2 regions of the Cyanobium sp. WAJ14-Wanaka genome follow, and region 1 is predicted to be linked to the other one. Evidence: predicted binding sites of a transcription regulator. Region 1 holds the regulator's gene; the other holds the start of a gene.

Region 1 (5,783 bases):
CACCAAACTGATCACTCGGCTGGCCGCCATCAGGCTGGAAACCCGTTGCAACAGCAAATCGGGCATGGTGCAAATCACCACCACCACCACCGCATGCAGGCAATCGAGGGACCAAAACAGACTTGGCCACTGAAGTGAATCGACGTTGATCCCAGGGGGGTGGCCCCAGCTGAGCCCCTCATAGACCGCAATGGCCACCAACACCAACAGCATCGGCGCCCGCAGGGGCAGCAGCAGTAGGCGCAAGGCGGCTTTCACAGTTTTTTCATGACAGTTGGCTGGTCAAGCACTAGGGCAATCGCGTCCAGTGGGCAGCTGGGGATGCACTGCTCACACACCAGGCAGCGTTGCGCATCAAAGTGCAACTGCCAAGACGGCGCGCCAAAACCCAAGGCCCCACTGGGGCACACGCTCGAGCAAATGCCGCAGTCGACGCAGCGTGCCGGGTCGACCTGAATCTGTCCTGGGGCGCGGTTTATGCCCAGACCCTGGCCCTCGAGCCAATGTTCCGCTGCGGCGAGCTCATCGATGTCGCCTGAGAGTTCGACCACCATCGTGCCGCTCTGGTTTGGAGCGATTTGGGCCCGCAGGATTTTGGCGGCCACATCAAAATCGACCGCCAGCCGGTAGGTGATTGGCTGGTGAACAGCCTCCCGGGGGAAATGCAGGGTTAGACGCCGTTTCATCGGGGCCGCTCAGCTATGGGGCCGCTCAGCTGTGGCGTCCTGCAAAAAGCTAGCAAGCACTGGCAAAGTGCCCCCATGATCGAAACTCCGGATCCGGGTCCTAGCGAGCAGCGCGGCCTCAAGGAAAGCTTGCTGCTGCTGCTTTTAGCGGTTGTTTTGGCCGGGGCCGTGCTCTGGTTCCGCGGTGGCCTCCATCCCGAGGCGCCCCTCGAGCGCATGGCTCGCCAATCCCCAGACCTCCAGGTCGCCCTCGCCAATGGCAAACCAAGCATGGTGGAGTTCTACGCCGACTGGTGCGAGGCCTGCAAATCGATGGCACCGGCGATGGAGACGATGGAGTCCCAACACCGGGGAGAGCTCAATGTGGTGCTGCTCAATGTCGATAACCCCCGCTGGCAACCACAGATGGATCGCTATGGCGTCAATGGCATCCCCCAGCTGGAATTGTTCAACGACCAAGGCGTCGACATTGGCCGCTCAATCGGCGCCCGCAGCGGCGCAGAACTGCAGGCCATGGCCCAGGCCCTAATCGCCAAGGAACCCCTGCCCAAGTTCGCCGGGATGGGTGCCATAAGCACGCTTGACGCCGCCGAGCAGAATCAAGCCAAAGGGGTTACATCCCCAAGCCAGGCCGGCCCCCGCAGCCACGGCTAATCCGGCCAACCATCTCTGATATCCGCCAACCCAACCCCCCATGGATCCCCGTTTCCGGGTGGCCCTTATTGCTGCCACCCCAAATCCCCAGCAGTGCGTCTATGCCGGCATGCACCAGGACTACAGCGAGGGCTTTGTGGCAGGCGATTCGGCCAACTGGCCCGAAGAAGCTAAGGCTGGGGAGATTTGTGTAAAGCGTTTGCTGTCTGGGGAGAGGGGCCACTACGGCCCCCTGGAGCATGCCCAAATTGTGCTGAATGTGGGCTGGTTTCCCCATTCGGTGATGCAACAGGCCCGCACCCACCGGGTGGGGGTGAGCTTCGATGTGCAGTCGATGCGTTATACCGGCGATCGCATCTGTAAAGCCGCAGCAGGGGAGCTGGAGCTGGAGGAGGTTTTCTACCTACGCCCAGAGGGTAATTACAGCGACCGGCAAGGTAAAAAATACGCCTACACAGGCGAGCAAAGGGCCATCGACCTGGGGCTTTGTCAGCAGGCCGCTGAGCGCTACAGGGATCTACTGGCGGCAGGTTTTGCGGAGGAGCATGCCCGCGGCATCCTGCCCTTCGACTATCGCCAACACTTTGTGGTGAGCTTCACCCTGCGGGCCTTTCTTCACTTTTTAGATCTGCGGGCTAAGCTCGATGCCCAGCAGGAAATTCGCGAACTCTGCGACCTGATGTGGCCCCACCTGCAAACCTGGACACCCCAGTTTGCAGAGTGGTATGAGAAGAGCCGGCTCCACAAAGCCCGCCTAGCGCCCTAGGGGTCCCTAGAGCTCCCGGTACTCAAACTTTGGCCAGGGTCACCCGCTCTGGCTGATGTTGATATTTACCAGCCCGATCCTGATAGGTGGTCTCGCAGGGATCTCCCTCAAAAAAGAGCAATTGGCAAATGCCTTCGTTGGCATAAATGCGGCAATCTGCCCCCGAAGAGTTACTGAACTCCAAGGTGAGATGGCCCTCCCAACTGGCTTCAGCTGGGGTGGTATTGACAATGATGCCAAGGCGGGCATAGGTGCTTTTGCCGAGGCAGATCACGGTGATATTGGCTGGCACCTTCATCTTTTCTAGCGCCACACCTAGGCCATAGGAGTGGGCAGGCAAAATGAAGTAGGACCCGTCGGCGTCTTCGGCGAGGGCTGCTGGTTCGAGGTTGGCGGGATTGAAGCGCTTCGGATTCATGATCGTGCCCGGCACATGGCGGAAGATCAAAAACTCCTTGGGCGAAAGGCGCAGGTCGTAGCCATAGGAAGAGCAGCCAAAGCTCAGTACAGGCGAGGCACCATTCTCTGGATCGAGATGCCTAACAAGGCTGGATTGAAATGGCTCGAGCATGCCCTCTGCGGCCTGCTCCTTGATCCAAAGGTCGTTTTTCAGCATGACGGGAGAGAGAACCTAAAAGCCGCGACGCAGCTCGGTAACTTGATCAGCCAGGGCCATCAGGGCAGGGCCCATGGCAGGGCCAGTAAGGATGACATCCAGGTGGGCTGGACGGCGCTCAAGCGCATCTAGCACCTCGGCCGGCTGGAGGTAGCCCAGCTCCATCGCCAAGCCAAGTTCATCGAGCACCATTAGGTCCACCGCCCCACTGATCAGCTGCTCGCGGCTGAAGGCCCAAACCTCCTGCACGGCGGCCAAGGCGCCGCCATCTGCAAATTCAGCTTGCGCAGTTTCGGCCAAACAAGCTGGCACCGCAGGGCGCAGCCACTGCAGGCGGCCACATAGCCAAACACTGTTGGCCAACCCCTGCTCCACCCCGCCCTTGAGCAGCTGGGAAACCAGCACCCGGCTACCAAGACCAGCAGCGCGTAGGGCCTGGCTGAGAACGGAGCCAAAGCTGCCCCGGAAAGGGGCCGTATGGATCTGAAGCAGACCTTCCGACTGCTCGGCAATGCGTAAGGGCCTGGGGGCATGGGCCTGGATGCCACCGGCCACCAACTCCAACCGCTGCGGGCGCTGGTGGTTTGGGTTGGCAGCAGACAGGCTGGCGGTCATCAACTCCCCGGAGATCTGGCTTTAGGAACGCAGCCAGCCCTAGGGGCGAATGCCGCAGAATCTGAATGTAGCGGCGTAGGGGCCTTTTACAAGGAAAGGACACTACCGATAGTGGAAGCATCCGTACTACTGGTGCCGCGCCAGGGCATGGGGCGCCAAAAAGGTGCGGGTTGCTACATGTTGAGGCAGCGGTGGTACCTAGGTTCCTGCCATCTGTCCATCCCGATGGTTGGCGTGATCCACGGATTCAGCCGTACGGCCAACACACCGTCAACCGGCTCCCCCGGCAGCGTGGCGGGGGTCGGTGTGGCGAGCCAGGGCTCCGCAACCCTGCTGGAGGTAATCCGCTCCCTTTCTGGTAGCAGCGTTGAAACGGTTGAACGGGGGAAAACCATCTTCTTTCCCGGAGACCCCGCAGAACGGGTCTACCTATTGCGCCGCGGCGCTGTCCGCCTCTCACGGGTCTACGAATCCGGAGAGGAAATCACGGTGGCCCTACTCCGCGAAAACAGCCTTTTCGGGGTCTTGTCGCTGCTGACGGGCCAGCGTTCAGACAGGTTTTATCACGCGATTGCCTTCACCAGGGTGGAGATGGTTACGGCGCCGGCCACCTCCGTAAGGCGGGCCATCGAACAGGACGCCAGCGTCGGACTGCTCCTGCTGCAGGGCCTTTCTTCGAGGATTCTGCAGACCGAAACGATGATAGAAACCCTCACCCACCGCGATATGTCTTCGCGGCTGGTGAGCTTTCTGCTAGTTCTCTGCCGGGATTTTGGGGTGCCTGGCAACGAGGGGATCACCATTGATCTGCGCCTCTCACACCAGGCGATCGCCGAGGCCATTGGCTCCACCCGGGTAACAATCACCCGCCTGCTGGGCGACCTACGCAACGAAGGGCTGGTGCAGATCGATCGCAAAAAAATCACCGTGTTTGATCCGATCGCCCTGGCCAAGCGCTTTAGCTAAAGCCTTTCGCCGGGGGATACTGGTACCCCCTGCTGAAACCTGTGTCGGGCTGGCTTCTGATCCTGGCGCTGCTCGTGCTTGGGGGCGTGCTCTCGACCCTTGGTGATCGCCTGGGCAGCCGGGTGGGCAAGGCCCGTTTAAGCCTGTTTCAGATGCGGCCCCGACGCACGGCCGTGTTGATCACCGTGCTCACCGGCAGCGTGATCAGTGCCGTGTCTTTGGGCTTAATGCTTTTGGTGAGTGAACGGCTGCGGGTGGGGCTTTTTGAGCTCGACAAGCTGGAAACTCGCCTGCAAACCAGCCGCAGCAACCTGGCCACGAGCGAAGCCAAGCGGAAGCAGGCAGAAAAGGAGCAGGCCCGCTTCCAGGGCCAACTAAACCAATCGGAAGCCAGGCTGGTGACCCTGCGTAGGAGCCTGGCACCGCTGCTGGCCCAGCGCCGGCAACTGGAGGCGGAACGCAGCCGCTTGGGCCGCGACCTACAGGTGCGGGATGCCGAAATCCGCAGCAACGAAAGGGATTTGGCCCAGGTGCGCAGCCAAATTGCCGCCGGCACAAAAGAGCTCAAGGATCTGGAGACAAACCTGATTGCCTTCCGCCGCGGCGATGTGGTGATCAGCAGCGGTCAAATCCTGGCCAGCGCCAAGGTGAAGCTGGAGCAGCCAAGCCAGGCAAAATCCGTGGTTACGGCCCTGTTGCAGCAGGCCAACCTCAATGCCTTTCGCAGGGTGCTGCCGGGCCAGAACGCTGATCGGCAAATTCTGCTGGTGCCCCGTAGCGACATTGCCAAACTCGAAGAAATGCTTGCCAAACCAGGCAGCTGGGTAGTGAGCCTGATTTCGGCAGCCAATGTGTTGCGCGGGGAAAGGCAGGTGCTGGCCTTCCCCGACCTCCGGCCAAACCGACCCGTGATCAAGGCCGGTGAAGTGCTTGCCAGCACCATCCTGGAAGGGGATCTCAGCAATCCCGAGGCGATCAACAGACGCCTAAATCTGCTGCTCGCTGCCGCCTATGCCCGAGCCCAGCGCCAGGGCACGGTGGCGGATGGCCTTCAGGTGGATCCAGCCGCGGTGCGGCAACTGAGCTCGGAGTTAAGCGAACGACCCAGGGGCCTTGTCGTTGCCCTTTCGGCGGTCGCTGTTCAAAGTGCTGACACTCCCGATCCCATTGCGGTGGAACTGCGCTGGGATCGGGATGGCGATCTACAGAAGGGTGGCGCCCGGGGCAACCTTCGGTGAACTGGAAGCCGAATTGCCTAATTGCCGGCATCGACCCAGGCCGCAGCAAATGCGGTCTCGTCATTGCCGATCGGGAGGGCGGCTGGATCGAACAGGCCGCCATTCTCGAACCGGACGCGGCCCTCGCCTGGCTGGGCCATTGGCGGGGCGAAGGCCTAGCCAGCCTGGTAATTGGCAACGGCACCGGCAGTAGGGGCTGGCTTCATGCCATTGCCCCATTCGGTTTAGAAACCCATCTCGTG
Region 2 (5,783 bases), on a different contig from region 1:
CTCCTACCAAAGGGTCAGGGTGATCTCCTTCCTCGACCCCTGGCGCGATGCCCAGGGCGACGGTTACCAACTGGTCCAAAGCCTGCTGGCCATTGGCTCAGGCGGGTTGTTTGGATCTGGCTTTGGCCTCTCCACCCAAAAACTCCAGTACCTGCCCATCCAATCCACCGACTTCATCTTTGCGGTGTTTGCTGAAGAATTCGGCTTGCTGGGCTCGGTGGTGCTGCTGCTATTTCTGCTGCTGTTTAGCTTTATTGGTCTGCGCATCGCCCTGCAGTGCCGCACCAACCAGCAGCGGTTGATCGCCATGGGCTGCACCACGATCCTGGTGGGCCAATCGATCCTCAATATCGCCGTGGCCAGTGGCGCCATGCCAACCACCGGCTTGCCCCTGCCCCTGATCAGTTACGGCGGAAATTCCCTGATGGCCAGCCTGTTGATCTGCGGCCTCCTGCTGCGCTGCTCCTTGGAGGGAAGTGGGCTCACAACCGCGCCCAGGCGCCAGCGGCCGGCAGCTGCCCGATAGGCTTTTGCAATGATCAGCCTTGGGCCCCTACTGGCTGAATGGGCTCGCAGCAGCGAGTTGCTGCTGCAACAGTCCCTGGCCTCCCCCACGCCTTTTACGGTCGCCCTGGTGTTTGCCGGCGGGTTGTTGACCAGCCTTGGGCCCTGCTCCCTTTCCCTACTGCCCGTAACCCTCGCCTACCTGGCGGGCTTTGGCGCAGCTGCGCCAAAGCCCTGGCAGCGCAGCCTCAGCTTCGCGGCAGGGATTGTTGCCTCCCTGGTTTTGCTCGGACTAGTAAGTGGCCTACTGGGCAGGATTTATGGCCAGATCCCCGGCCTAATCCCCACGATCGTGGCCGTATTGGCCCTGGTGATGGGCTTCAACCTGCTGGGGCTGCTGAAAATTCCCCTACCGGCCGGCCCAGATCCGGAAATATGGCGCCGCAAGGTGCCGGCCCCCCTGGCCCCCCTGGCCGCTGGCCTCGCCTTTGGTTTGGCGGCCACACCCTGCACCACGCCCGTATTGGCCGTATTGCTGGGCTGGATGGCCCAAAACGGCAAGCCCCTGGTGGGCATGGTGATGCTCACCAGCTTTGCCGCAGGCCAGGTGCTGCCGCTGCTATTGGCCGGCACCGCCGCGGCCAGCCTTCCCAACCTGCTCAGCCTTAGGCGGCTCGGCCAGTGGGTGCCGCCGATCAGTGGGGTAGTGCTGGTGGCCACCGGCGCCCTAACCCTGCTAGCCCGCTGGCTATGAGGATTTTCCAAAAAATTGCGGGCCTGATCTCCGATCTGCGCCTGGCCATTGGCCTGCTGTTGGTAATTGCCATTGCCAGCGGCGTCGGCACGGCCATCCCCCAGAAGGAAAGTGAAGCCTTCTACCACCAGCTCTACGACCCCAAGCCCTGGCTGGGGGTGCTCCATGGGGATGGGGTGCTGGCCTTCCAGCTCGACCACATCTATTCCAGCAACTGGTTTTTAGGGCTTTTGGCCTGGCTGGCCCTATCCCTGTTGCTCTGCAGCTGGAAGCGGCAATGGCCCGCCCTGCAGGCAGCGTTGCGCTGGATTGATTACAAATCTCCGCGCCAACTGAGCAAACTAAGCGTGGCTGAAACGGTTCCCTCCAGCGAACCAAACGTCAGCCTCGAGAAGCTGGAAAACTTGCTGCAAAGCCAGGGCTGGCAGATCCAGAGGCAGGAGGGAAGATTCGCAGCCCGCAAAGGGGTTTTGGGCCGAGTGGGGCCGATGCTGGTGCATGCGGGCCTGGTGGTTTTCATGCTGGGTGCCGCCTGGGGTTCCCTAGGCGGTCAACGCTCGGAGCAATTTTTAGCCCCGGGTCGCACCCTGGATCTGCTCGATAGCCGCGGCCAAAGCCAGCTGGTAATCGCCGTGGATGGCTTCTCGGTGCAAAGGGACCCGGCCGGCCGGCCAGAGCAATTCACCTCCCAACTGCGGCTCCTAAAGGGGGAGGATGGCCCGGAGCTCAAGCAGGCGCAGATCAGCGTCAACCACCCCCTGCGCTTCCAGGGCATCACCCTTTACCAAGCCGACTGGGCCCTGGCGGCCATCACCGTGCAACTGGGTAAAAGCCCCCTTTTGCAGCTGCCCCTCCAACCCTTTCCCCAGCTGGGTGAGCAAATATGGGGGCTGGTGCTGCCCACCAGGCCAGACGGCAGCGAGCCTGTGCTGCTGAGCCTCAACAACGAAGCAGGCCCTGTAGATGTCTATGGCCCCGATGGCAATTTGATTAGCCAACTGGTGCCCGGGGGAGATCCGGTGGAGATCAAGGGCCTACCGATTCGGGTCGAAAGAGTGCTGCCCGCCAGCGGCATCCTGCTCAAAAAGGATCCTGGCGTACCCCTGGTCTACGCAGGTTTCGCGATCGCCCTGACCGGCGGTGGTTTGAGTCTGCTGGCCACCCGCCAACTCTGGGCCATTGGCGAGGGGGTTGGATCAGGGGGACGGCTGCATGTGGCTGGCCTCTGCAACCGTAACCTGACGGCCTTTGCCCGGGAGCTACCGGAGCTGATCGCCCAGGTCTAGGCGGGTGCCATGGCAGACCCGCACCACGGTGTGGACATTGCCCCTGGGATGGAAATCGGCCTCCAGCTGCATCCATTGGGGTGCGGCCACCGCCACACAGTCGTCGAGGATGCGGTTGGCCACCTCCTCGTGGGAGATGGAGCGCTCCCGGTAGCTGTTCACATAGAGCTTGATCGCCTTGAGCTCCAACACCCGGGGCCCCGGCTGATAGAGCAGGCGCAGCACCGCAAAGTCGGGGTAGCCCGAAAAGGGGCATCTGCAGGTGAATTCAGGCAGTTCAATCGACACCTCATAGGGCCTGCCAGGCCTGGGATTCTCAAAGCAGATCAGTTGGGCATCGGCGATGGCCCGTTCGCCATAGAGCGGGGTTTGGGTTTGCCCTAAATCCATCGCTGACCTGAAATCAAGCCTGGATCCTAGGCAGCACGCCAGGCAAACCAGTAGCGGTTGTTACGGCGACCGCCGCCAGGCTCGGGCCTAATGGGTCCAAGGGTCCCTACCCCCTTCCATTAATGGAGGGGGCCTGAGAGACTCACCGCAGGTCCCAGCAGCCGCCATGAAAAAAGTCGAGGCCATCATCCGTCCCTTCAAGTTGGAGGACGTCAAGATTGCGCTGGTCAATGCAGGCATCGTGGGCATGACCGTGAGCGAAGTGCGCGGCTTTGGCCGCCAAAAGGGCCAGGTGGAGCGCTATCGTGGCTCGGAATTCACCGTGGAGTTTCTGCAAAAGCTCAAGCTGGAGATCGTTGTCGACGACGACAAGGTCGACACCGTGGTGAGCGCCGTTCAAGACGCGGCCCGCACCGGCGAGATCGGCGATGGCAAGATTTTTGTCAGCACAATCGATTCGGTGATTCGCATCCGCACCGGCGACCGCGACAGCACCGCCATCTAGGCACCTAACTGGCCAGGGTGCGCTCCACCAAGGCAGCAATGCTTTCGGGATTAACGGCTGGCTGCTCTTCCCAATTTTCCCCTGGTGGATGCCCCTGGGGCCGAAGCCAGAGCACGTACTCGTGGTTGCCGGCCGGGCCCGTAATCGGAGAAGCGACCAAGCCGTGGGGCACGAGTTTATGGCCTTGGGCTGAGGCAATCACCCCTGAAATCGCATCGACATGGGCGGCCGGATCCCGCACCACCCCGCCCTTGCCTACCCGCGCCTTACCCACTTCAAATTGGGGTTTCACCAGGAGCAGTAAGTCCGCCGGGGCGCCAGGCATCATCAGGGCACAGAGGGCCGGCAGCACCAGTCCGAGGGAAATGAAAGACAGATCGGCCACGGCCAAATCCGGCCAGGATTCGGCACTGCCCAGAGCATCTGCACAGCCATAGAGATCGGCCGCGGTGAGGTGGCGCAGGTTTGTGCGCTCCCTGAGCACCACCCGGGGGTCACTGCGCAGGCTCCAGGCCGTTTGGCCATAGCCCACATCAATGCCATAGACACGCGTGGCACCGTGCTGCAGGAGGCAATCCGTGAAGCCCCCCGTGGAGATGCCGCCATCGATGCAAACCCTGCCGCCAATCTTGATGGGGAAGGCCTCGAGGGCCGCCAGGAGCTTCTCCCCGCCACGGGATACAAAGCGCGGTGGCTGCTGCACCAGCAATTCTGCTTCCGGCTGAACCTCGGTGCCAGGCTTATCTAAAATCTGGTCGCCACAGCGCACCTTGCCGGCCCGGATCAGTTGCTGGGCCTGCTGGCGGGAGCTCACCAAACCCCGGGCCACCAGCTCTAGATCCAGGCGTTGCTTTGGAGCCATGGGCGTTTTGTGCTCAACGCACACTAGAAACCGAACACATTCCAAACATGGGGGCCCTGCAGCAAAAACCAGCGGAGGATTGCCAAATCGCAAGGTGGCCTCCATGACCTCCTCCCAACCCAGTCGCTCCCGAGCTGGCAGGCGTCTTCGCCTGGTGGGGGCCAAAAATGGGGCCAACAATGTGGTGGAGCTACTTAGGCCCGGCAGTTTTGTGCGGCTGCGCAACCAGCCCGGCGACCTACCCCCCTTCCAGTTGATCCATTGCCGCGGCGGCCGCTGCTGGGTGCGCCAGCAAAGCTGGGGATCCCTGGTGCACTGGGAAGTGGCCCACCAACAACTCACCACCGCCGCCTAGGGGCTGCCCAGGCGCTGGCTATTACGCCACCCCATACATTGGTTGGGCTGTTGCCACGCGCTGGCCCTTGATCGAGCGTTACACCCTGCCCGAAATGGGCAACCTCTGGACTGAGGAGGCCAAATTCCAGAGCTGGTTGGATGTGGAAATTGCCGCCACCGAAGCCCAGTGTGATCTGGGCCGGGTGCCGACTGAAGCGCTCGCCACCATCAAGGCCAAGGCGGCCTTCAAGGTTGAGCGCATCCTCGAAATAGAAGCGGAGGTGCGTCACGACGTGATCGCCTTCCTCACCAACGTGAACGAATACGTGGGCGATGCGGGCCGCCACATCCACGTGGGTATGACCAGCTCGGATGTGCTGGATACGGGCCTGGCCCTGCAGATGAAGGCCTCTGTGGCCGTATTGCGCTGCGAACTAGACAAACTGGCCAACGCCCTGAGGGCCCTTGCCCGCGAACACAAGGGCACCGTGATGATCGGTCGCTCCCATGCCATCCATGGCGAGCCGATCACCTTTGGCTTCAAGGTGGCCGGCTGGCTAGCAGAGGTGGTGCGCAACCAGGAACGGCTAGAGCGGCTCGAGCAGGTGGTGAGCGTGGGCCAAATCTCAGGCGCCATGGGCACCTACGCCAACACCGATCCCCAGGTGGAGGCCCTCACCTGCGCCAAATTGGGCCTGGTGCCCGATACGGCAAGCACCCAGGTGATCTCCCGCGATCGCCATGCCGAATACATCCAAACCCTGGCCCTGGTGGGTGCGGCCCTGGAGCGCTTCTCCACCGAAATCCGCAACCTGCAGCGCACCGATGTGCTCGAGGTGGAGGAAAACTTTGCCAAGGGCCAAAAGGGCAGTTCGGCCATGCCCCACAAACGCAACCCGATCCGCTCCGAGCGGATTAGTGGCCTGGCCAGGGTGCTGCGCAGCTACGTGGTGGCGGCCCTGGAGAATTGCGCCCTCTGGCACGAGCGTGACATCAGCCACAGCTCGGTGGAGCGGATGATGCTGCCCGATTGCTCTGTGACCCTGCACTTCATGCTGCGGGAGATGACCGAGGTGGTGAAGGGCCTGGGGGTTTATCCCGAAAACATGGCCAACAACATGAATGTGTATGGCGGCGTTGTTTTCA

Evidence for each region. Region 1 encodes NtcA, which controls nitrogen genes in cyanobacteria. Its sites were predicted from a motif close to GTANCNNNNGNTAC; they were not measured.
Region 2: the regulator NtcA is predicted to act here: its motif matches at 2,985-2,998, upstream of queF (preQ(1) synthase).

What each region holds. Positions count from the first base shown of each region.
Region 1 is NZ_JAGQAZ010000002.1:597,398-603,180, reverse strand. It holds gene KBY49_RS09745 (hypothetical protein) at 1-258, opposite strand, end outside; gene KBY49_RS09740 (NIL domain-containing protein) at 255-686, opposite strand; gene KBY49_RS09735 (thioredoxin domain-containing protein) at 762-1,340, shown strand; gene thyX (FAD-dependent thymidylate synthase) at 1,381-2,106, shown strand; gene dcd (dCTP deaminase) at 2,129-2,722, opposite strand; gene KBY49_RS09720 (cob(I)yrinic acid a,c-diamide adenosyltransferase) at 2,738-3,337, opposite strand; gene ntcA (global nitrogen regulator NtcA) at 3,563-4,303, shown strand; gene KBY49_RS09710 (DUF3084 domain-containing protein) at 4,345-5,541, shown strand; gene KBY49_RS09705 (resolvase) at 5,538-5,783, shown strand, end outside.
Region 2 is NZ_JAGQAZ010000001.1:1,164,697-1,170,479, forward strand. It holds gene KBY49_RS06550 (FtsW/RodA/SpoVE family cell cycle protein) at 1-526, shown strand, start outside; gene KBY49_RS06555 (cytochrome c biogenesis protein CcdA) at 536-1,258, shown strand; gene KBY49_RS06560 (cytochrome c biogenesis protein ResB) at 1,255-2,544, shown strand; gene queF (preQ(1) synthase) at 2,518-2,934, opposite strand; gene KBY49_RS06570 (P-II family nitrogen regulator) at 3,101-3,439, shown strand; gene KBY49_RS06575 (TlyA family RNA methyltransferase) at 3,444-4,301, opposite strand; gene KBY49_RS06580 (hypothetical protein) at 4,405-4,656, shown strand; gene purB (adenylosuccinate lyase) at 4,724-5,783, shown strand, end outside.